Regions from separate parts of the Sphingomonas panaciterrae genome, predicted to be linked through region 3. Evidence: predicted binding sites of a transcription regulator. Region 3 holds the regulator's gene; each other region holds the start of a gene.

Region 1 (7,416 bases), on a different contig from region 3:
ATGACGAGGCGGTCTACGCGCTGCTGCAGAAGGGCGACACCGTCGGTGTGTTCCAGCTGGAATCGGAAGGGATGCGGCGCACGCTGTCGGCCGTCCGACCGACGAACTTCGGCGACATCATCGCGCTCGTATCGCTCTACCGCCCGGGGCCGATGGACAACATCCCGTCCTTCGGCCGGCGCAAGCAGGGCACGGAGGCGATCGATTATCCGCATCCGCTGCTGGAGCCGATCCTGGCCGAAACCTACGGGATCTTCGTCTATCAGGAACAGGTGATGCAGGCCGCGCAGGTGCTGGCCGGTTACTCGCTCGGCGGCGCCGATCTGCTGCGCCGCGCGATGGGCAAGAAGATCAAGGCGGAGATGGACGCCCAGCGCGCGACCTTCGTCGAAGGCTGCGCCAACCACAACCAGATCCTCGCTGACCGCGCGAACGCCCTGTTTGACTTGATCGACAAGTTCGCCGGCTATGGCTTCAACAAGAGCCACGCGGCGGCCTATGCGCTGCTCGCGTACCAGACGGCGTGGCTGAAGGCGCATTACCCGCACGAATTCTTCGCCGCGTCGATGGCGTATGACATTCATCAGACCGACAAGCTGGCGATCTTCTGTGACGATATGCGCCGGATGCAGGTGAGGGTGCTGCCGCCTGACATCAACCACAGTCAGGCGGACTTCGACGTGGAGGTGGATGAGGATGGGCCGGCGGTGCGCTACGCGCTCGCCGCGCTGAAATCCGTTGGCGAAGGCGCGATGGAGCGACTGGTCGCGGAGCGTGATGCGGGCGGCGCGTTCACCCGGCTGGACGACCTGGCGCACCGCGTCGATCCGCGGCTGATCAACAAGCGGCAGCTGGAAACGCTCGCCGCCGCGGGCGCGTTTGACGCGATCGAACCCAACCGTGCCGGTGTTCACGCGGTTGCGGAGACGATCCTTGCGGTCGCGGCGCGCACCCACGACGCGCGGATCAGCGGGCAGGGTGGGTTGTTCGGCGATGCCGAGCCTGCCGGAGATGCGATCAAGCTGCCCACGTCAGCCCGCTGGAGCATGTCGGAACGGATGGAGCAGGAGAAGGAAGCGTTCGGCTTCTACTTCTCGGCGCATCCCGTCGACCGGCACGCCCATCTGGCGAAATCGCACGGTGCGCGGCTCTATACCGCGCTGGCGGAACTGGCGATCCCGGATGATGGCACCCGCGCGGGCGCGACCATGGCGGTACTGGTCGAGGACGCGCGGTGGCGAACGTCGGCGCGCGGGAAGCGCTATCTGATGGCGACGCTGAGCGACCAGAGCGGCCAGTTCGTTGCGACCTGCTTCGACGATGCGGTGGCGGCCGATCTTGAAGAGGCAGCGCGGGCGGGGGGCTGTGGCCTTGCCACGGTCGAGCTTGACCGGCGACCGGGCGAGGAAACACCGCGGGTGACGGTGAAGCGGCTGCAGCCATTCGAGACGCTCGCTTCGCAGGCCCGGTTTGTCGTTGAAGTTGCGGTAACCTCCGCGGCTGCCTTGCCCGCCTTGGCCGCCGTGCTGGAACATCAACGCGGCGCCCGCGGCGAAGTGCTCCTGCGCGCGCCCGTCGGCGAGGCTGCGGTCAGTGGCGAGGCGACGGTGCTGCTCGGGCGGGACTTTCTTCTCGATCTTGAACTGGTGCACAGGATCGAGGAACTGCCAGGCGTCAGCACCGTGACATTGCGCCAATCCGAAACCCGGCTCTCGCTGGTCGGCTGATGTCCCTCCCCGCGCTCCTCCTCGCCGCTGGCGGCGGGGAACTGCCAGGGGAGGGGCGGTAAGCGGGGCCCAGCCGGTCTGCTCGCTGCTCCAACCAGCCCGGCTGAGGCAATGCGGGAGTTCAGTCCCAACCGGGCAAAAATTTTCGTGAGCGCCTCCATGCGGTTCTGATCGGTGGCGACGCTCAGCCGAACAAATCGCCCTGGGCGCCCGGTGGTGGTCGGAACAGGTCGGTCCTGAGCCCAAGGCGCTCGGCGCGACGGACGATGCCGTGCCGCCGCCGCGCGATGTCGAAGCGCGTGCGGAGGAGGTCTGCCCACGGACCTTGCCCTCGCATTCGTGAGAAGAATGCGGGGTCATTGTCCCTGCCACCACGCAGCGAGGCGATCGTCGCCATCACCTTGGCCGCGCGATCGGGGTAGTATTCGTCGAGCCACGCGCGGAACAGCGGAGCGACCTCCCAAGGCAGCCGCACGGGGATGAACGACACATCCAGCGCGCCAGCCGCCGCGGCGCGCGCGACGATCGTCTCCACCTCATGATCGGTGATGGCGGGGATAACGGGGGCCATGTTGACGTAGGTGGGAATGCCTGCGGTGGTCAGTTTCGTGACCGCGGCGAGGCGGCGTTCGGGATGCGGCGCACGAGGTTCGATCGTCATGGCGATCCGTGGATCGAGCGAAGTGACGGAGATGGCGACGCTGACCAGATTGCGCTCGGCCATGAGGGCGAGCAGGTCGATGTCGCGCACCACGCGGTCAGATTTGGTCGTGATTACAAGCGGATGACTGCAGGCCGAAAGCACCTCGATGATGCCGCGCATGATCTGCCAGTGCGCCTCGATCGGCTGGTAGGGATCGGTGTTGGTGCCCAGCGCAATGGGGGCGCAGCGGTAGGAGGGTTTGGCAAGTTCCTCGCGCAGCAGGCGGGGTGCGTCAGGTTTGGCGAAGAGTTTGGTTTCGAAATCGATGCCGGGCGATAGATCATGGAAGGCATGGGTGGGACGGGCGAAACAATAGATGCAGCCGTGTTCGCAGCCGATATAGGGATTGATGCTGCGATCGAACGGGATATCGGGGCTTTTATTGTGTGAAATGATCGTCTTGGCCGACAGTTGCTGGACGGTGGTGCGGACGGGTGGGGGCGGGCCGTCGATCATGTCGCGCATGTCGAGCCAGTCGCCGTCGGCCTCTCGCGCGGCGAGGTTGAAGCGATCGCTGACCGGGTTGATGGTCGCGCCGCGATGGGGGCGTGGTTTGCGCATGATCGTCCGAACCACGATATAGCGGAACAAAGACGGAACATAAAGCGCTGAAGTCGGCGAAGGCCGGCCTGTCTCCGGCTAAATTCGGCCAGCGATCGCCCGAGCGTGGCCAGCAGTCGGGAAGAACCGCCCCGCGGTGATCAGGTCAGCGCCAGCGGCCGGTTTCCATCCAGCGCAGCAACGGCTTGAGCGGCGCGATCCAGATGATGCCGGCCACCACGTAGAACAGCGCCTGCACCAGCGCGTGCCATTCGCCGACGGTGCTGGAAAGGCTGACGATCAGCGCGCACCAGACGGTGATGAGAAGGAGGATGGCGAGCATCCCCACCGGCTTGCGCCAGGACGGCGTCATGACGTGATCCATTCCTGTTCGGTGATGATCGCGTGGAGCGGGACGTCCCACGGATCGACCGGGAGCCGTTCGACCTCCTGCACCGAAAAGGCAACCCCGATGCGGTGCGCATTCGGGTAGGCGGCAAAGGCGCGATCGTAATGGCCGGCACCCTGGCCGAGCCGGGCGAGCGTCCGATCGAACGCGACCAATGGTGTGAGGATCAGGTCGGGCACCAGTTCGGGCGCATCGGCGTCGGGCTGGCGAAGGCGGAACGGGCCGGTCGCGAGCGGCGCGTCATGCTGCCATTCGAGGAAGCGAAGCGGTGTTTCGCGATCAATCACATGCGGCAGCGCGATCCGGCATCCCGCCGCGCGCGCCGCGCTGACCAGAGCGGTGGGATCCGCCTCGCTGCCGACGGGCACATAGCTGGCGACGATCATTCCCGGCGCGAGCAACGCGGTGAAGGGCGGTGGCGGTGCGATGATCGGCGGATGAGGGCCGAGCGCCTGGCGCGCAGATCGGGCGGCGCGGCGCAGCGCCTGCTTGTCCAGCGGCGCGTCGTTCATGATGCACGGGGGCGGGTGACGGGACCGCCATGGCCGTTTGCCGGGATATCCACTGACGCCCAGTACGTCAGGTGGGGACCATGTGCGTCGGGCCAGGGCCCGGGCAGGGACAGCCCCCATGGATGATGAATAGCCTCAGGGATAAGTCTAGGCTCGTACCGGGCAGTACCCGTCACGACCAAACTAGTCATTCGGGGCGGGTTGCTCAAGGGCCTCCGCCAATCCTTCCAACCGTTCGGCGATTGCGACGAGCGTATCGAGGTCGACCGCCTCGGCCTGCGCGCTGTCGGATGGAACGGACGGCGTCGCCAGCTGCGCCGCCTGATCGTTGAACTGCGCGGTTTGCGCATCGAGCAGGGCGGATTGTTCCTCCAGCTGCGACGCCTGCGCATCGAGCAGCGCCGATTGCTCCTCGATCTGGACGGATTGTGCCTCCAGCCGGGTGGCCTGATTGGCGAGCTGCGCCTGCGCCTCGCTCACCTCGTCGGCGAGCATCAGCGCGGTGAGGAGCAGCGCCTGCGGGATGCCGCCGTCGCCGGCCGCGCGCAGCGCCTGCGGCCAGCGTTCCGCCACGATCCGGCCGAGGCGCTGCACCTCCGCCTCGCCGCCCTCTCGGGTGTTGACCGTCCAGCGCGTGCCGCCGATGTCGAGGGATACGCGCGCCATCAGCGATCGCCCTCCGGCGCGGCATCGCCAGTGCTGTCCTGATCAGTGGCGTCCTGCGCGGCGACCAGTGCGTCGATCGCGGCGACCGCCTGCGCGACCTCGCCACGCAAGGCGGCGTGCCGCTTGCGCAATGTCTCGGTCTGCTGCTCACGGCTGTCCATGGCCGCCTCGATGCGCCTGATCGCGGCATGAATCCGCGTCACAGCGTCGCTTTGTGTCATGGGACCGGATTAGGATCGCGGTGCCGCAACGGCAACCCCTGGGCTTGTGCGCGTAACCCACAGCTGGCGGCCGTCCGGTTGACGCATCATGCTTCTCTTGCGACAGCGCGGCAAAATCTGAACGAGAGGTGAGTCGGCATTATGACGAAGGTTGCGATCAACGGCTTCGGCCGCATCGGACGCTTGGTGGCACGTGCGATGCTGGAGCGCGGCGGCAGCGATCTCGAACTGGTGGCGATCAACGATCTCGCCGATGCCAAGTCCAACGCATGGCTGTTCAGCCGTGACAGCGTTCACGGCAAGTATCCGGGCACCGTCGAGGCGGTCGGCAACGACCTGGTCATCGACGGCAAGCACATCCGCGTGACCGCGGAGCGCGACCCGGCGAACCTGCCGCACAAGGAACTGGGCGTCGACCTGGTGCTGGAATGCACCGGCTTCTTCACCGATCGCGCATCGTGCGAAAAGCACATTGCGGCAGGCGCCAAGAAGGTGCTGATCTCCGCCCCCGGCAAGCATGTCGACCTTACCGTCGTGTATGGCGTCAACCATGACAAGCTGGAGGCCGGCCACACGATCGTGTCCAACGCATCGTGCACCACCAACTGCCTGGCGCCGGTCGCCAAGGTGCTGAACGATGCCATCGGCATCGAGCGTGGCCTGATGACCACCGTTCACGCCTATACCAACGACCAGAAGATCCTCGACCAGATCCACCCGGACCTGCGCCGCGCACGCGCCGCGGCGATGAGCATGATCCCGACCACCACGGGCGCGGCGCGCGCGGTGGGCGAGGTGCTGCCGGAGCTGAAGGGCAAGCTGGACGGTTCGGCGATCCGCGTGCCGGTGCCGGACGGCAGCCTGGTCGACCTGACCTTCACGCCGAAGCGCGACACCAGCGTCGAGGAAGTCAACGCGCTGCTGAAGGCGGCGGCGGAAGGCCCGATGGAGGGCGTGCTGCACTTCTCCGACGAGCCGCTGGTGTCGATCGACATCGTTCACACGCCTTATTCGTCGACCGTCGATAGCCTGGAGACGGCAGTGATCGACGGCAAGCTGGTCCGCGTGGTCAGCTGGTACGACAATGAATGGGGCTTCTCGAACCGCATGGTCGACACCGCGACCCTGATGGCGAAGCTGGGCTGATCCGTCGGGCCGCCCCGGCGCCACGCCGGGGTGGTCACGCGATACGCGCATGGCAAACGGGATCCTTGTTGGAATCGCGCGCCATGCGCGATCGCGAGCACCCATGGAGGTGTTGACCAATGCCGAGGTGACGCCCGAGGGCGGCATCGTCGGTGATTTTCGCGGCGCGATGAAGGGCAAGCCGTACAAGCGGCAGATCACCCTGATCGAGCGCGGCGACTGGGACCGGGCGATGGCGGAAGTCGCGCACGCCATCGGCTGGGAAGAACGGCGCGCGAACCTGCTGGTCGACGGGTTCGACCTGCCGCAGACGGCGGGCTGCCGGGTGCGGATCGGCGCGGACGTGATCCTGGAGATCACGCGCGAATGCGATCCGTGCGAACGGATGGAAGCGCTGGCCGACGGGTTGCGCGCGGCGCTGACCCCCGATTGGCGCGGCGGTGCGTGCGCGATGGTGATAAAGGGCGGCCATATTGCCGTCGGTGATGCAATCAGGATCGAGGAATCATGGCCAAGTCATTCCGGACGCTCGACGATATCGGTGACATCCGCGGAAAGCGCGTACTCGTCCGCGAGGACCTGAACGTTCCCTTTGCCGACGGGCAGGTGACCGACGACACGCGGCTGCGCGCCACCGTGGCGACGGTCAGCGAGCTGGCCGACAAGGGCGCGATCGTGCTGATCCTGGCGCATTTCGGCCGTCCCAAGGGCGTGCCGAGCCCCGAATTGTCGCTGGCGCAGATCGTGAAGCCCTATGAGGCGGTGCTGGGCCGCCCGGTGCGCTATATCGACTGGGAAGGCGATGCGGCGAATGTCGCGATGCTCCAGCCGGGCGATATCGCGGTGCTGGAGAATACGCGCTTCTTCGGCGGCGAGGAAAAGAACGATCCGGCGGTGGTCGATCGCTTTGCCGCGCTGGGCGACATCTACGTCAACGACGCCTTTTCGGCGGCGCACCGCGCGCACGCCTCGACCGAGGGGCTGGCGCACAAGCTGCCGGCCTATGCCGGTCGGGCGATGGAGGCGGAGCTGGACGCGCTGCAGAAGGCGCTGGGCGAGCCTGAGCATCCGGTGGCGGCCGTGGTCGGCGGGGCCAAGGTGTCGACCAAGCTCGCGGTGCTGAAGCACCTCGTGGGCAAGGTCGATCACCTGATCATCGGCGGCGGGATGGCCAACACCTTCCTGGCGGCGCGCGGCGTCAATGTCGGCAAGAGCCTGTGCGAGCATGACCTGACCGGCACCGCGGACGAGATCATGGAAGCGGCCGATCGCGCCGGCTGCACCGTGCATCTGCCCTATGACGTGGTGGTCGCCAAGGAGTTCAAGCCGAACCCGCCGACGCGCACGGTGAACGTGCATGAGGTGGCCGCGGACGAGATGATCCTCGACGTCGGGCCCGCCGCGGTCGAGGCGCTGGGGGACGTGCTGAAGAATTGCCGCACCTTGGTATGGAACGGGCCGCTGGGCGCGTTCGAGACGCCGCCGTTCGATG
Region 2 (7,416 bases), on a different contig from region 3:
TGGCAGCTTGCGAAGCGCGATCGGAAAGTTGCGCGGCGTGAAAGTGACGGCTTCGCCATACGACATTTCGTAATCGAGGTTGCGCCCGAAATAATGATCCTTGGTGGTGAAGCTCAGTCCGGTGCACATTGCCGTTCTCCGTCCCGCACTTGCCGACAGTGCGCGATGATGCGCCGCGGGAGGGGACGGTGACTGCTTCGGTCCCGCACAGGGCAATGTCTATCTTCGGGAAAGTACGCAGCGTGCGGTCCCGGTTAGTCTCCGTTTGCCAATAGCGAAGGGGCAGCCAAAGCATGTCGCCCGGCTGCCCCCGTTCATGGTCGTGCTTTTGAGCAGCGCCTCACTGACAGGCGAGGCACTCGTCATAATCGGTCGTTTCGCCCAGATCGAACTTGGGCTTCTCGATCGTGTTGTCGGCCTCCACGCCGCCAGCAAAGCCGGCGCGCTGCACGCTCTTGGAGCGCAGATAATAGAGCGACTTGATGCCCAGTTCCCACGCGCGGAAGTGAAGCATCAGCAGATCCCACTTCTCGACGTCCGCCGGGATGAACAGGTTCAGCGACTGGGCCTGGTCGATATAGGGCGAACGATCGCCGGCCAGTTCCAGCAGCCAGCGCTGGTCGATCTCGAAGCTGGTCTTGAAGCAATCCTTCTCTTCCTGGCTGAGGAAGTCGAGGTGCTGCACGCTGCCGCCATGCTCGAGGATCGAGTTCCAGACGCTGTCCGCGTTCTTGCTCTTCTCGTTGAGCAGCTTCTCCAGATACGGGTTCTTCACCGCGAAGCTGCCGGACAGCGTCTTGTGGGTGTAGATGTTGGCCGGGATCGGCTCGATGCAGGCGGACGTGCCACCGCAGATGATCGAGATCGACGCGGTCGGCGCGATCGCCATCTTGCAGCTGAACCGCTCCATCACGCCCATGTCGGCCGCATCGGGGCAGGGGCCACGCTCGGCCGCCAGCGTCATCGATGCCTGGTTCACCTGCGCATTGATGTGCTTGAAGATGCGCAGGTTCCAGCTCTTCGCCATCGCGCCTTCCATCGGCAGGCCGCGTGCCTGGAGGAAGGAGTGGAAGCCCATGACGCCAAGGCCGACCGAGCGCTCACGCGCCGCGGAGTAAGCCGCACGCTCCATGCCCGGCTCATGCCGGTCGATATAATCCTGCAGCACATTGTCGAGGAAGCGCATCACGTCCTCGATGAACTGCTTGTCGTCCTTCCACTGGTCCCACGTCTCCAGGTTGAGCGAGGAGAGGCAGCAGACCGCGGTGCGATCATTGCCGAGATGGTCGCGGCCCGTCGGCAGCGTGATCTCGCTGCACAGGTTCGAGGTGGAGACCTTCAGGCCCAGGTCGCGGTGATGCTTGGGCATGTTCTTGTTCACGTGATCGGCGAACACGATGTACGGCTCGCCGGTCGCCAAGCGAGTCTCGACCAGCTTCTGGAACAGGCTGCGCGCATCGACCTTGCCGCGGACGGTGCCATCCTTGGGGGACTTCAGCTCCCATTCGCCGCCGTCGCGCACCGCTTCCATGAACGCGTCGGGGATCAGCACGCCGTGGTGCAGGTTCAGCGCCTTGCGGTTGAAATCGCCCGAGGGCTTACGGATCTCGAGGAACTCCTCGATCTCCGGGTGCGACACGTCGAGATAGCAGGCGGCCGAGCCGCGGCGCAGCGAGCCCTGGCTGATCGCCAGCGTCAGGCTGTCCATCACGCGCACGAAGGGGATGATGCCGCTGGTCTTGCCGTTGAGGCCGACCGGCTCACCGATGCCGCGCACATTGCCCCAATAGGTGCCGATGCCGCCGCCGCGCGACGCGAGCCAGACATTCTCGTTCCAGGTGTCGACGATGCCGTTCAGGCTGTCGGGCACGGAGTTCAAATAGCAGCTGATCGGCAGCCCGCGCCCGGTGCCGCCGTTCGACAGCACGGGCGTCGCCGGCATGAACCACAGGCGGCTGATGTAATCGTAGATGCGCTGCGCATGCGCGGCATCATCGGCGTAGGCGCTCGCGACGCGCACGAAGAGATCCTGATAGGATTCGCCCGGCAACAGGTAGCGATCCTGCAGCGTGTCCTTGCCGAAATCGGTCAACAGCGCATCGCGCGAATGATCGACCTCGATCGGGTACGGCTTGCGCAACGCACCCTTGGTCGCGCTCGCTTCCGCTGCGCCCGTGCCCTCGGCACTTGCTACTAAGGTGTCGGTTGCCATGTTCGCCTCGTTCGCGTCTCTAAAATCCATCGCCGCCGTTCCCCCAGTTGAGCTCGTCCGAATCGGAGGCGAGCCATCATGCTACACCCGAACGCGCTTCACTAAGAACAAAAAGGGATCAATGTGGGTGCCTCGCCCGCATGTCCGTTCCCTTCAGCGGCAGAGCGGCCGCTATCTGTTCTACCAGCACTAGCGCCCGCCGTAGCAGTCTACCCCCACAGATTGTGGCAGAGCGCGCGAAGAGGCAAGGGGGAAGGTGGTCTCGAAGCGGCCATTTGAGCGCCACTCCGTCGCCTCGCCATGCGGCGACGCGTGGACTTCCGCGGGGTTCGCGAATTGCAAGACTGAAGGTCGCCAGGGAAAAATTTTCCCGGGCTTGTGGCGCGGCGCCGGACATGCGGCCGGGGCGGGTCTAACGCGTCGCTGGCGCTCCCGACCAGCGCAGAACTGCGGCGCTCAGCCCGCCTTGCGCAGCGTGCGCGGCTGCGCCGGCGACAGGCGCTCCATGTCGAAATGGCGAGTGAATTCGAGCCCGGCGCGGCCCTCGTCGACCCAGCGGATCACGGCGGGGAACATTTCCTCCTCGACCAGTTCGATGCGCACCTCGGCGCCGACCGCCTCTTCCGGAAAGTCGACGCCGTCGATCATCACCCCGGTCGCCGACAGGTTGCGGATCCGCACCTCGCCGGTATCGCCGCCGACCTCGAGCCGCGCCGATCGCAGCACGGTGGACCGCGCGGCGCGGCTGACGCGATGGCCCACCGCAAGCGCCGCGCCGTCCTGTTCGCGGAACAGCGCCAGCATCTCGGCGGCGCGGCCGGGGCGGCCATAGACGAAGCCCTGGATGTGGCTGCAGCCAAGGTCGCGGATCAGCGCGATCTCGTCCTGCTGCTCGACGCCCTCGGCGGTGGTTTCCATCCCCAGCGTCTCGGCCAGCGTGACGATCGCGCGGATGATCGCTGCGTTGCGGTTGCCCGCCTGGATCGCACCGCGCACGAAGCTCTGGTCGATCTTGATCTTGTCGAACGGCGCCTTCTTCAGATAGCCGAGCGAGGAATAGCCGGTGCCGAAATCGTCGAGCGCCAGGCGAACCCCGATCCCCTTCAGCGCCCGGAACATGTGGCTGGAGGAGGAATCGTCGGTCAGGAAGACGCTTTCGGTGATTTCCAGCTCCAGTCGGCTGGCGGCGAGACCCGAGGAGGCAATCGCGCTGGTGACGATCGCGGGCAGCGCGGGATTGGCGAACTGGATTGCGGAGACGTTGACGGCGATGCGGACCGGATCGGGCCATTGCGCCGCTTCCGCGCAGGCGGTGCGCAGGACCCATTCGCCGATCGCCTCGATCATCCCGCATTCCTCCGCGATCGGGATGAAGTCGGCCGGGCTGACCGCGCCGCGGGTCGGATGCACCCAGCGCAGCAGCGCTTCGTAGCCGACCACGCGCTCGCTGCTGGTCGACACGACGGGCTGATAGACAAGGTGGAATTCGTCGTTGGCGAGCGCCTGGCGAAGGTCGTCCTCCAGCCGCTTGCGGTTCTGCGCGCCGGCCAGCATCTCCTCGCGGAAGAAGCGCGAAACGCCGCGGCCGTCCGCCTTGGCGGCGTAGAGCGCGAGGTCGGCATTGCGGATCAGCGTCTCGCTGTCATTGCCATGTTCGGGTGCGATCGCGATGCCGATCGAACAGCCGATCGACACCGACGAGCCGCCCAGGAAATAGGGCTGCGACAAGGCGGCGATGATCTGCTGCGCCAACGCGCCCAGACGTTCACGATTGCCCTCGCGCGGCAGGACGACCTGAAACTCGTCGCCGCCGAGGCGCCCGACGAGGCCCGCGTCCCCGACGCTCTGCTGCAGCCGATGGGCGACCTGTTTCAGCAGTTCGTCGCCCATCTGGTGGCCGAGCGTGTCGTTGACCGCCTTGAACCGGTCGAGATCGAGCAGCAGCAGCGCGTTGGTGCTGCGTGCGCCCGTGACCGGTGCCAGCGTCTGATCGAGCGACAGGCGCATCCGCTGGCGATTGGCGAGGCCGGTCAGGCTGTCGAACAGCGCCAGCCGCGTGATCTCCGCATCGGCACGACGCTTTTCGGTGAGGTCGGAGCCGAAGCCGATGAAGCCATGAAATCGGCCAAGATCGTCCAGCAGTGGCCGGCCGGAGATCGACCACCACCGGTCGCCGCCCGCCTCGAACGCGGGGCGCACCGAATAATCGGAGAAGCTGGTGCGCGCCGACAGGTGAAAGGTCAGCGTCCGCTCGGTGTCCGCCATGGTCGAATCGACCCGGAAAACCTCCACCAAACGCTGGCCCAGCGGCATGAAGCCAAGCGTCTGAAGCTCGTTGACGAGCTTGCCGCTGAGGTGAACCAGACAGCCATAACGATCGGTCTGCCAGAACCAGCCCGTACTGTGGCTTTCATATTCCGCGATCAGCCGGACCGCGAGGACCCGGTCACGTTCCTCCTGCTCGCGCGTGCCCAGCGCCTGATGATCGCGCCGCGCCATGCGCAACACGCCGACCAGCAACAAGGTGGCGAGCACGATCGCGGCGGCCGACGCTGCGCCCAGCCCCGCGTTCACCGGCACCAGCATCGCCAGCGTGAGCGCCAGGGCGAGCGAGGCGACGCGCACAGAATGAAGCGCGATCGCCGCCATGATGATCGCGCCGAAGCAGGTCACGAAGGCGGTGACCTGAAGCGATCCGCCGGGCAGATGCTGTATCACCGCAAGCTGCAGCGACAGCGCCGCGGACAGTAAAGCGACCAGAGTCGTCAGGATCGTCACGCGGCGATGCGGCGGCAGCGCCCGGGCGGCGGGGAGGGCAAGCAATCCCCAGATCATCAGCGGCAGGACCGCGAGCAGCGGCAGCAGCCCCACGGTGCGCGCAGTGGCCGTGCCGCTCAGGCCAAGCGCCAGCGCCAGCCCGGCCGTACCCAGCAGCAGCACCGCGGCAACGACGGGCCACAAGGCGGCGACGTCATTGAGCCGTTTTTCGGTCGCCTCGTTGATCGCGTCATGGCCGGTGGCGACAAGCCCCAGCGCCTCAACGAGGCGGGGCTGCTCCGGCGCGAGCGGGCGCGGTGAACGGCGTACGAATCCCATTCCGCCGACCCTAGCGGGAGAGGATTGGCAAAACGTTTATGGCTTGTGGTGCCCTCACGCCCCGTTGCGCGGCGCATTCTGAGGCCATAGTGCAGCGCGTCATGACCACGACGATCCGCGCCGCAGACCTGATCGAGAGCGTTGCCGATGCGCTCCAGTTCATCAGTTACTATCACCCGATGGATTACATCCGCGCCTTGGGCGACGCCTATGAGGCGGAGCAGGGCCCTGCCGCGAAGGACGCGATCGCGCAGATCCTGACCAACAGCCGCATGTGCGCGGAAGGCCACCGGCCGATCTGCCAGGACACTGGCATCGTCAACGTGTTCGTCAAATGGGGCATGGATTGCCGCATCGACGACACCAATCGCTCGATGCAGGAAATCATCGATGAGGGTGTGCGCCGGGCATATCTGAACCCGGAGAACAAGCTGCGCGCCTCGGTCCTCGCCGATCCCGCCTTCACGCGCCGCAACACCAAGGACAACACGCCCTGCGTGCTGCATGTCGAGATGGTGCCGGGCAGCAAGGTCTCGGTCGACGTCGCGGCGAAGGGCGGCGGCAGCGAAAACAAGTCCAAGTTCAAGATGATGAACCCCAGCGACTCGATCGTCGACTGGGTGCTGGAAATGCTGCCGCAGATGGGCGCCGGCTGGTGCCCGCCCGGCATGCTCGGCATCGGGATTGGCGGCACGGCGGAACATTGCGTGCTCCTCGCCAAGAAGGCGCTGATGGAGCCGATCGATATGGGCCCGCTGAAGGCGCGGGGCCCGAAGAACGATATCGAGGCGCTGCGCATCGAGATCTTCGACAAGGTCAACGCGCTCGGCATCGGGGCGCAGGGCCTCGGCGGGCTGTCGACCATCCTCGACGTGAAGATCCTGGACGCGCCGTGCCATGCCGCGGGCAAGCCGGTGGCGATGATCCCGAACTGCGCCGCCACCCGCCACGCGCATTTCACGCTCGACGGCAGCGGCCCGGCGTATCTCAAGACGCCGAAGCTCGATGAGTGGCCCAAGGTGAACTGGACGCCGGACAAGGCCGCGATCCGCGTCGATCTCGACACGCTGACGCCCGAGATGGTTCGCTCGTGGAAGCAGGGCGACCGCCTGCTGCTGAACGGCAAGATGCTGACCGGGCGTGACGCCGCGCACAAGCGGATCAAGGACATGCTCGATGCGGGCGAGGAGCTGCCGGTCGAGTTCAAGGGCCGCGTGATCTATTACGTCGGCCCGGTCGATCCGGTTGGCGAGGAAGTGGTCGGCCCGGCCGGCCCCACCACCGCCACGCGCATGGACAAGTTCACGCGCATGATGCTCGACCAGGGCCTGCTCGCGATGGTCGGCAAGGCCGAGCGCGGCCCCGCGGCGACCGATGCGATCAAGGATGCCCAGAGCGCCTATCTGATGGCGGTCGGCGGTGCGGCCTATCTCGTCGCGCGCGCGATCAAGGGATCGAAGGTGGTCGGCTTCGAGGATCTCGGGATGGAGGCGATCTACGAGTTCGAGGTGGAGGACTTCCCGGTCACCGTCGCGGTCGACAGCGAAGGCAACAACGTCCACCAGCTCGCCCCACTCGTGTGGCGCGAGAAGATCGCCCGCGAAGGCCTGCTTCAGCCGGCATAAGGACGGAGCAGCTACAGGAGACGGCGTCATGAGCACGCGGCATCTGGTCGATCCCGAACTGTTGCCGCTGCTCGACCTGTGGCCGGCCGTGACCATGTCGGCGGAGGTGCTGGAGCAGGCGCGCAGCTGGCCCGCCCCGCTGCCGCCCGCCGACGATGACGGCGTGGTGATGGAGCGGATCAGCGTGCCCGGCCCGGCCGGCGCTCCGGATCTCGGCCTCGTCATCTTCCACCCGGCCGAGCCGGTGCAGGACGCCGGCGGCATCTGCCACATGCACGGCGGCGGCTTCGTGCTCGGCACGCCGGAGGGCAGCGCCGCGCGGCTGCGCCCGATGGTCGCCGCGCTCGGTTGCGTCATCGTCTCGGTCGACTATCGCCTCGCGCCGGAGACGCCGTTCCCCGGACCGATCGAGGATTGCTACGCCGGCCTCGCCTGGACCTTCGCCAATGCAGAGCGGCTCGGGATCGACCCGGCGCGGATCGG
Region 3 (7,416 bases):
AGGAGGCGATGCGCCGCTCCGGCCTCGCGCATCTTCTGTCGGTCAGTGGACTCCATATCACCGCGGTCGTCGGCCTGACGATGCTGCTCGCCGCACGACTGCTCGCGCTCAACATGCGGCTCGCGCTCACCGGTCGGGTTCCGCTGATCGCAGCGGCGACCGCTGCCGTGACCGCGCTCGGCTATACCTGGCTGACCGGGAGCGAGGTGCCCACGATCCGCAGTTGCATCGCCGCCTTGCTGGTGCTCGCCGCCATGGCGGTGGGGCGAGAGGCGCTGACCTTGCGGCTGGTGGCGACCGGCGCACTCGTCGTGCTGCTGCTCTGGCCGGAGTCCCTGGCGGGGCCCAGCTTCCAGCTCTCCTTCGCCGCCGTCACTGCGATCATCGCGCTGGCTGAGCATCCGGCGGTCCGCCGCTGGTTCGCGCCGCGCGAGGAATCATGGGGCCGCCGCCTCCTGCGCAATGGCGGCTCGTTGCTGCTGACCGGCGCGATCGTCGAAGTCGCGTTGATGCCGATCGCCGTCTTCCACTTCCACAAGGCCGGCATCTATGGCGCGCTGGCCAATATCGTCGCCATCCCGCTGACCACCTTTGTCGTGATGCCGCTGGAGGCATTGGCGCTGCTGTTCGATACGACGGGGCTCGGCGCGCCCTTCTGGTGGCTGACGGGGCAGGGGTTATCGCTATTGTTGTGGATCGCCCGGACGACGGCGGCGGCGCCTGGGGCGGTCGCGGCACTGCCAGCGATGCCGGCGGGCGCCTTCGCGTTGATGGTCGGCGGCGGGCTGTGGCTGGCGCTCTGGCGGACGCGCTGGCGGCGGATCGGCTTGATCCCGGTCGCGGTCGGCGCGCTTTGGGCGCTCGCGACACCGCCCCCCGACCTTCTGGTAACCGGCGACGGACGGCATCTCGGCGTGCGGCTGCCCGATGGGCGCGTAGCGCTGCTGCGCGATCGGGCGGGCGATTATGCGCGTGACATGCTGGCGGAAAATGGCGGATCTGACGCCGAACCGGTGCTCTTGTCCGATCAGGGCGCGGCGCGCTGTTCGCGCGATCTATGCCGCGTCGATCTGCCGGTCGGCGACCGCACATGGCGCGTGCTGGCGACGCGCAGCGCCTATCTGGTGCCCGCCGGCGCGCTGATCCAGGCATGCCGCAATGCCGATATCGTGGTCAGCGAACGCCGCCTGCCGCGTGGCTGTACGCCGCGATGGCTGCGCCTCGATCGTGAGATGCTCGCGCGAACCGGCGGGGTGGCGATTTCGCTCTCTACCGGGCGCGTCGATACCGTGATCCGCCCCGGCGACGCTCACCCCTGGGTGCTGGCTGGGATGCCAATCCTTTCGGGCCGCTCAACGAATCGCTGACGCAAGGATGAACAACCGACGTTTCGCCCGGAGAAAGCGTTCAGCCCGCCGCCGGCGGGCCTGCGCCCGGCCAATCAGGAATAGCGCCGCAGAATCCCGGCCAGCTTGCCCTGCACCCGCACCTGCGCTGGCGCATAACGCTGCGGATCGTAGGAGCGATTTGCCGGGTCGAGCCGGATCATCGTGCCTTCGCGCCGAAAATATTTCAGCGTCGCCTCGCTGTCCTCGATCAGCGCGACCACGATCTCGCCGTCGCGCGCCACATCCTGCTTGCGGATCAAGGCGAAGTCGCCGTCGAGGATGCCCGCCTCGACCATCGAGTCACCGGCAACCTCAAGCGCGAAATGCTCGCCCGAGCCCAAAAGCGCCGCCGGCACCGGAAGGCTGGTGGAGCCTTCGAGCGCCTCGATCGGGGCGCCGGCCGCGATCCGCCCGTGCAGAGGCACCTCGACCACGTCGTTGGCCGGCTCCGGCAGTGCGGGCGCCGGCGTGGATGAACGGACGGCCTCGCGGCTCTCCGGGCGATCGGGCACCTTCAGCACTTCCAGCGCGCGGGCGCGATTGGGCAAGCGACGCAGAAAACCGCGCTCTTCCAGCGCGGAAATGAGGCGGTGGACCCCGGACTTCGATTTCAGGTCCAGCGCATCCTTCATCTCTTCGAACGAAGGGGAGACGCCGGTTTCGGCCAGTCGATCATTGATGAAACAGATCAACTCGTGCTGCTTTTTGGTGAGCATGCATCATCTCCGCGGCGAACAGACTGGGAACCTTTAAGGAACGTAAACCGACGCGTCAAGCAATCACGAGGATTTCTGCCGAGTCGCCCATCGCCGCAGCAGGAGCATGTGGTTGACGAACGACGAGGCAGCCTGCCCGTGCCAACGTTCGTAGCATGGAACTGTCCTGGATCGTAGCAACATAGGCCCGTCCATCGCGCAACTCTGCGCGTAGATAATCAGTGCGCGGGCCATTGGCCGGCAACGCTTCGCCAAGGATGCCGGTGGTCGTTTGCGGCAGGGGCTGCGCCGCCCCGGCAAGCGCCGCGACCATCGGCTTCACGAACAGCAAGCCGGTGACAAAGGCGGAGACGGGGTTTCCCGGTAGCCCCAGCACGGCCATGTCGCCGCGCCACCCCGCCATCAGCGGCTTGCCGGGGCGAAGCGCGATGCGCCAGAAATCGATCGCGGCGCCCGCCGCCTGCAGCGCAGGACGAACCAGGTCGTGATCCCCGACCGAGGCGCCACCGGTGGTGACGAGGACGTCGGCCGCCACATGACGGAACGTGTCGGTCAGCGGTTCCAACCGGTCAGGGAGGATGCCGAGGTCGATGATCTCCACCGGAAGATCGGCGAGCAGCGCCCGTAGCAGCAGGCGGTTCGATTCCGGTAGCCTGCCGGGCTCGATGGCCCGTCCGGGTTCCACCAGTTCATCGCCCGTCGCGGCGATCGCCACGCGAACCCGGCGCCGGACGGTGACGTCGCCCAGCCCCCCGGTGGCCGCAACCGCCAGGCGCGCCGGCGTCAGCCGTTCGCCGGCCGCGACCAGCGTATCGCCGTCCGCAAAATCGAGCCCACGCCGCCGGATGTTGGCGCCCTCGCGTGCCGGTCCTTCGCCATCGAGCCATAAAGTATCGCCGTCGCGACGGGCCTCTTCCTGCACCATCACCGTGTCCGCGCCCTCGGGCACGGTGGCGCCAGTGAAAATCCGTGTCGCCTGGCCCGCCTTCACGGCACCTGCAAATGGCCGTCCGGCGGCGCTCTCGCCGATCACTCGCATCGGGCCCGGCAGGTCACTGAACCGCACGGCATAGCCGTCCATCGCCGACAGGTCGCGCTCGGGCTGGGTACGGCACGCGATCAACGGGACCGCCACCCAGCGTCCGATCGCGTCCGCCAGCGGCAGCGTTTCGGTCGACAGCGCGGGCGCCGCAGCCAACAGGCGCGCCTGCGCCTCTGCGACAGGAAGCAATTCGCTCATGATCCGGCGAGTGACAGATTCATGCTGTCGGCAACACCCATAATAATCGCGGCGCGGCCCTGAGGGTCAGGCGACGAAATCGCCCGACTTGCCGCCGGTTTTCTTCAGCAGGCGGATGTTGCCGATCGTCATCCGCTTATCGAGCGCCTTGGCCATGTCATAGACGGTCAGCAGCGCCGCGGAGACGGCGGTCAGCGCCTCCATCTCCACGCCGGTGCGGCCGCTGGTGGCAACGATGGCCTGCGCGCTGACGCCGTCGTCCTCGATCGACAGGTCCAGCGTCACCTTCGACAGCGGCAATGGATGGCATAGCGGGATGAGGTCACTGGTGCGCTTTGCCGCCATGATCCCGGCGATCCGCGCGACCGCCAGGACATCGCCCTTTGCCACTGCGCCGGCGGCAATCGCGTCGCGTGCCTCGGCCGACATCGTGATCCTGCCCCCCGCCACCGCCTCGCGCGCGGTTTCGGTCTTGCCGCCGACGTCCACCATCCGGGCGGCGCCCTGCTCGTCGAGATGGGTCAGGCGGCTCATTGCACCAGCGCGCGCGTGGCCGCCGCCACATCGGCCTGCCGCATCAGGGATTCGCCGATCAGGAAGCAGCGCACGCCGTGCTCGGCCATCGCATCCAGGTCGGCCCGCGTGTTGAGGCCGCTTTCGGCGACAAAGGTGCAATCGCTGGGCGCGCTGCCGACCAGCTCGTACGTTCGTTCGAAACTGACGGAGAAGTCGCGCAGGTTGCGGTTGTTCACGCCGATCAGTCGCGATTGCAGCTTCAGGGCGCGTTCCAGTTCCTCCGCGTCATGCACCTCGACCAGAACGTCCATGCCCCGTTCGATCGCGGCCGCCTCGATCTCGGCAGCGGCGGCATCGTCGAGCGCGGACATGATGACCAGGATCGCGTCGGCGCCGATCGCCCGCGCTTCGGCCACCTGCCACGGGTCGACCATGAAGTCCTTGCGGATCACCGGCAGGTCGCACGCATTGCGCGCGGCGATCAGATAATCCTCGTGCCCCTGGAAATAGTCCTGGTCGGTCAGCACCGACAGGCACGTCGCGCCGCCTTCGGCATAGGCGCGTGCATGCGCCGGGGGATCGAAGTCGGGTCGGATCAGGCCCTTGGAGGGGCTGGCCTTCTTGATCTCGGCAATCAGGCCGTAGCGCGGCAGCGCATTGTCAGCACCGCCGCTCGCCACCCGGTCCAGCGCCGCCTTGAAGCCACGCGGCGGCGTCTGGTTGCGCGCCTCACGATCAAGCGCCGAGATCGACCGATCACGTCGACGCGTCGCCACTTCGTCCTGCTTGGTTGCCAGGATCCGATCGAGAATCGTCATGCTGCTCCCCGTCGCGCCGCTCATGCCCAGGCGATCCAGCGGTCGAGCAGGTCGTTGGCCGCCCCACTGTCCAGCGCTTCGGCTGCGCGGGCGGCGCCATTCGTCAGCGTCTCGCCGGTCAGCGCCAGCGCCACGGCAGCGTTGATCAGCACGGCATCGCGATAGGCCCCGTGCTCCCCTTTCAGCAGGCGGCGCAGGGCATAGCCGTTATGCGCCGGGTCACCGCCGCGGATCGCCTCGATCGGGTGGCGGCGCACCCCGGCATCCTCCGGCACGATCCGCTTGCCCAGCAACACGTCACCGATCGCGACCGCCACCGTCGGCCCGGCGCCGGACACTTCGTCCAGCCCTTCCTCGCCCGACACGACGATTGCCGCTTCGGTGCCCAGTTGCTCCAGCGCCTCGGCGTACACCGGCGCATAGTCCGGCCGCGCGATGCCGATCAGCTGGCGCGTGACATGCGCCGGATTGGCCAGCGGCCCCATCAGGTTGAAGATCGTGCGCTTGCCGATACGGCGGCGGATCGGCGTGATCCGCTTCATTGCCGGGTGGTGATTGGCCGCGAAAAGGAAGCAGATGCCGAGTTCGTTCAGCGTCTCCTCCGCCAGCATCCCGGCACGCTCCATGTCGACGCCGAGTGCTTCCAGCGTGTCGGCGGCGCCGGCCTTGGACGATGCGGCGCGGTTGCCGTGCTTGGCCACCGGCACCCCGCACGCCGCCACGACCAGGCTCACCGCGGTCGAGACGTTCAGCGTATGGTGCCCGTCACCGCCGGTGCCGCAGACGTCGATCGCACCGGCAGGCGCGCTGATCGGGATCAGCCGCTCGCGCAGCGCACGTGCCGCCTCGGCGATCTCGATCGATGTCTCGCCGCGATCGGACAGGTCGATGAGGAACCGCGCAATCGCGTCCTCGCTGGCGCGTCCGTCGAGAATGTCGGCGAACGCCTGCGCCGCGCTCTCACGCGACAAGGGCGACCGCGGGTCCGGCAGCAGGGCGATCGTTGTCATGCTGCCACCTTCGCGCCCGTCAGCGCCACGAAATTGGCCAGCAGGTCATGGCCATGTTCGGTCGCGATGCTTTCGGGGTGAAACTGGACGCCGTGGATCGGCAGCTCCCGGTGGCGCAGCCCCATCACCGATCCGTCCGCCGCATGCGCATTGGGGATCAGCACGTCGGGCACGTCCTCCACGACCAGCGAGTGATAGCGCGTTGCGGTGAAGGGGGACGGAAGGCCGGCAAAAACGCCGGTGGAGTCATGGTCGATCGCGCTTATCTTGCCGTGCATCAATCCCCCACGGACGACCCGCCCGCCGAAATGTTGCCCGATCGCCTGATGGCCAAGGCACACGCCCATCAACGGGCGGCGGCTCTCGGCACAGGCCGCGACCAGGTCCAGGCTGATCCCGGCCTCATTTGGCGTGCAGGGGCCCGGCGACAGCAGAAAACCGGTGGCATTCGACGCCAGCGCTTCGGCCGCGGTCAGCGCGTCATTGCGTTCCACCCGCACCTCGGCCCCCAATTCCATCAGATAATGGACGAGGTTCCAGGTGAAGCTGTCGTAATTGTCGATGACGAGGATCATGTTGGCCCCGACATAGCGTAACCCGCCGTCGCCGCAACGGCTGTTGCGGGCGCCGCCGGATCGCGTAATCACCGCCGCGACGTTCAGCGGGGAGAAAGCTGCTGGCGTGATCGTTGATGGACCATCCAGGAGGTCGCCTCGCATGTTCCGCCCCGTGTATCTCGTTCCGCTAGCGGCGCTGTCGCTCCTGCCGCTGCCGGCGCTCGCCCAGGCCCAGGCCCAAGCCCAGACACAGCCCCAAGCTCAGGCGCAGGAAGGCGCATCCTCGCAGGCGGAAACGGGTCAGCCGCCGCAGCGAATCCGCCAGGTGACGCTGACCGGGAATGAAGCGTGCCCGACCGCCGCGGCGGACGAGATCGTGGTGTGCAGCCGGCTCGATCCCAACGACCAGTTCCGTGTGCCCAAGCCGCTGCGCCGTCCGCCAGAGGTGCCGGCGCAGAACCAGAGCTGGGTCAACCGCGCCGCCACCGTCGATCGTGTCGGCCGCGTCGCCGGCGGGCTCCCCAACACCTGCTCGCCGATCGGCGCCGGCGGCCAGACCGGCTGCGGGATCCAGGCAGGCCAGGCGTGGGCGGCGGAAAAGCGCCAGCAACAGCGCGAAGTGGAGCAGGCGACGCCCGAATCGCGCACCGACATCGACATCGAGGACGATCCGCGCGACTGACACGCATCCCCATCATCGCGGCCAGTCGTCAGCCGCGATGATGCGCCTGCGGCCTAGTTCGTCGCCATCAGGCGCGACAGGTCGGCCTTCCAGAATTTGGCCCAGGTATGCGTGCCGTGGCCCTTGGTCTCGGGCGTGGCGGCAATCAGGCGAAACGTGGCGCGCGGCATCCTCTTCGCCGCGGCCTCGGTGATGCCATAGCCTGCCGGGTTGATGAAATCGTCGGCGGAGTTGATCCACAGCACCGGCACGGTGATCTTCTCCAGCCCGGCCGACGGATCATAGGTCCGCGACGCGTCGAGCTGGTAGATATAGTCATTGGCGTCGCGATTGGCGCTGTTGCGCGTGAACGCCTGATCGAGGAACGCCTCGGCGGCCTCGCGCGTCGGATATTGCTGTTGCAGCGCCAGCGGGTTGGAACCGGCGATGATCGACAGGCTGGCCGCCGTCCGCAGGCCCTGGGCCGGCTGCGCGGTGTAATTGCCGCCA

Evidence for each region. Region 3 encodes LexA, which represses DNA repair genes until DNA is damaged. Its sites were predicted from a motif close to GTTCCNCNCTTGTTCT; they were not measured.
Region 1: a site for LexA is predicted at 3,015-3,030, ahead of L8F96_RS01790 (PA0069 family radical SAM protein). Genes of this name have one in related genera too.
Region 2: a site for LexA is predicted at 2,317-2,332, ahead of L8F96_RS01905 (ribonucleoside-diphosphate reductase subunit alpha). Genes of this name have one in related genera too.

Annotation. Positions count from the first base shown of each region.
Region 1 is NZ_JAKNQR010000001.1:365,602-373,017, reverse strand. Features, by position in the region: gene dnaE (DNA polymerase III subunit alpha) at 1-1,727, shown strand, start outside; gene L8F96_RS01790 (PA0069 family radical SAM protein) at 1,912-2,991, opposite strand; gene L8F96_RS01785 (DUF2842 domain-containing protein) at 3,137-3,343, opposite strand; gene L8F96_RS01780 (5-formyltetrahydrofolate cyclo-ligase) at 3,340-3,891, opposite strand; gene zapA (cell division protein ZapA) at 4,075-4,557, opposite strand; gene L8F96_RS01770 (hypothetical protein) at 4,557-4,760, opposite strand; gene gap (type I glyceraldehyde-3-phosphate dehydrogenase) at 4,920-5,924, shown strand; gene L8F96_RS01760 (MOSC domain-containing protein) at 6,028-6,507, shown strand; gene L8F96_RS01755 (phosphoglycerate kinase) at 6,432-7,416, shown strand, end outside.
Region 2 is NZ_JAKNQR010000001.1:391,304-398,719, reverse strand. Features, by position in the region: gene bsh (choloylglycine hydrolase) at 1-129, opposite strand, end outside; gene L8F96_RS01905 (ribonucleoside-diphosphate reductase subunit alpha) at 341-2,212, opposite strand; gene L8F96_RS01900 (EAL domain-containing protein) at 2,669-5,308, opposite strand; gene L8F96_RS01895 (fumarate hydratase) at 5,410-6,933, shown strand; gene L8F96_RS01890 (alpha/beta hydrolase) at 6,962-7,416, shown strand, end outside.
Region 3 is NZ_JAKNQR010000004.1:227,952-235,367, reverse strand. Features, by position in the region: gene L8F96_RS12835 (ComEC/Rec2 family competence protein) at 1-1,367, shown strand, start outside; gene lexA (transcriptional repressor LexA) at 1,442-2,104, opposite strand; gene L8F96_RS12825 (molybdopterin molybdotransferase MoeA) at 2,160-3,344, opposite strand; gene moaC (cyclic pyranopterin monophosphate synthase MoaC) at 3,411-3,878, opposite strand; gene trpC (indole-3-glycerol phosphate synthase TrpC) at 3,875-4,678, opposite strand; gene trpD (anthranilate phosphoribosyltransferase) at 4,699-5,688, opposite strand; gene L8F96_RS12805 (anthranilate synthase component II) at 5,685-6,263, opposite strand; gene L8F96_RS12800 (hypothetical protein) at 6,406-6,927, shown strand; gene L8F96_RS12795 (alpha/beta fold hydrolase) at 6,981-7,416, opposite strand, start outside.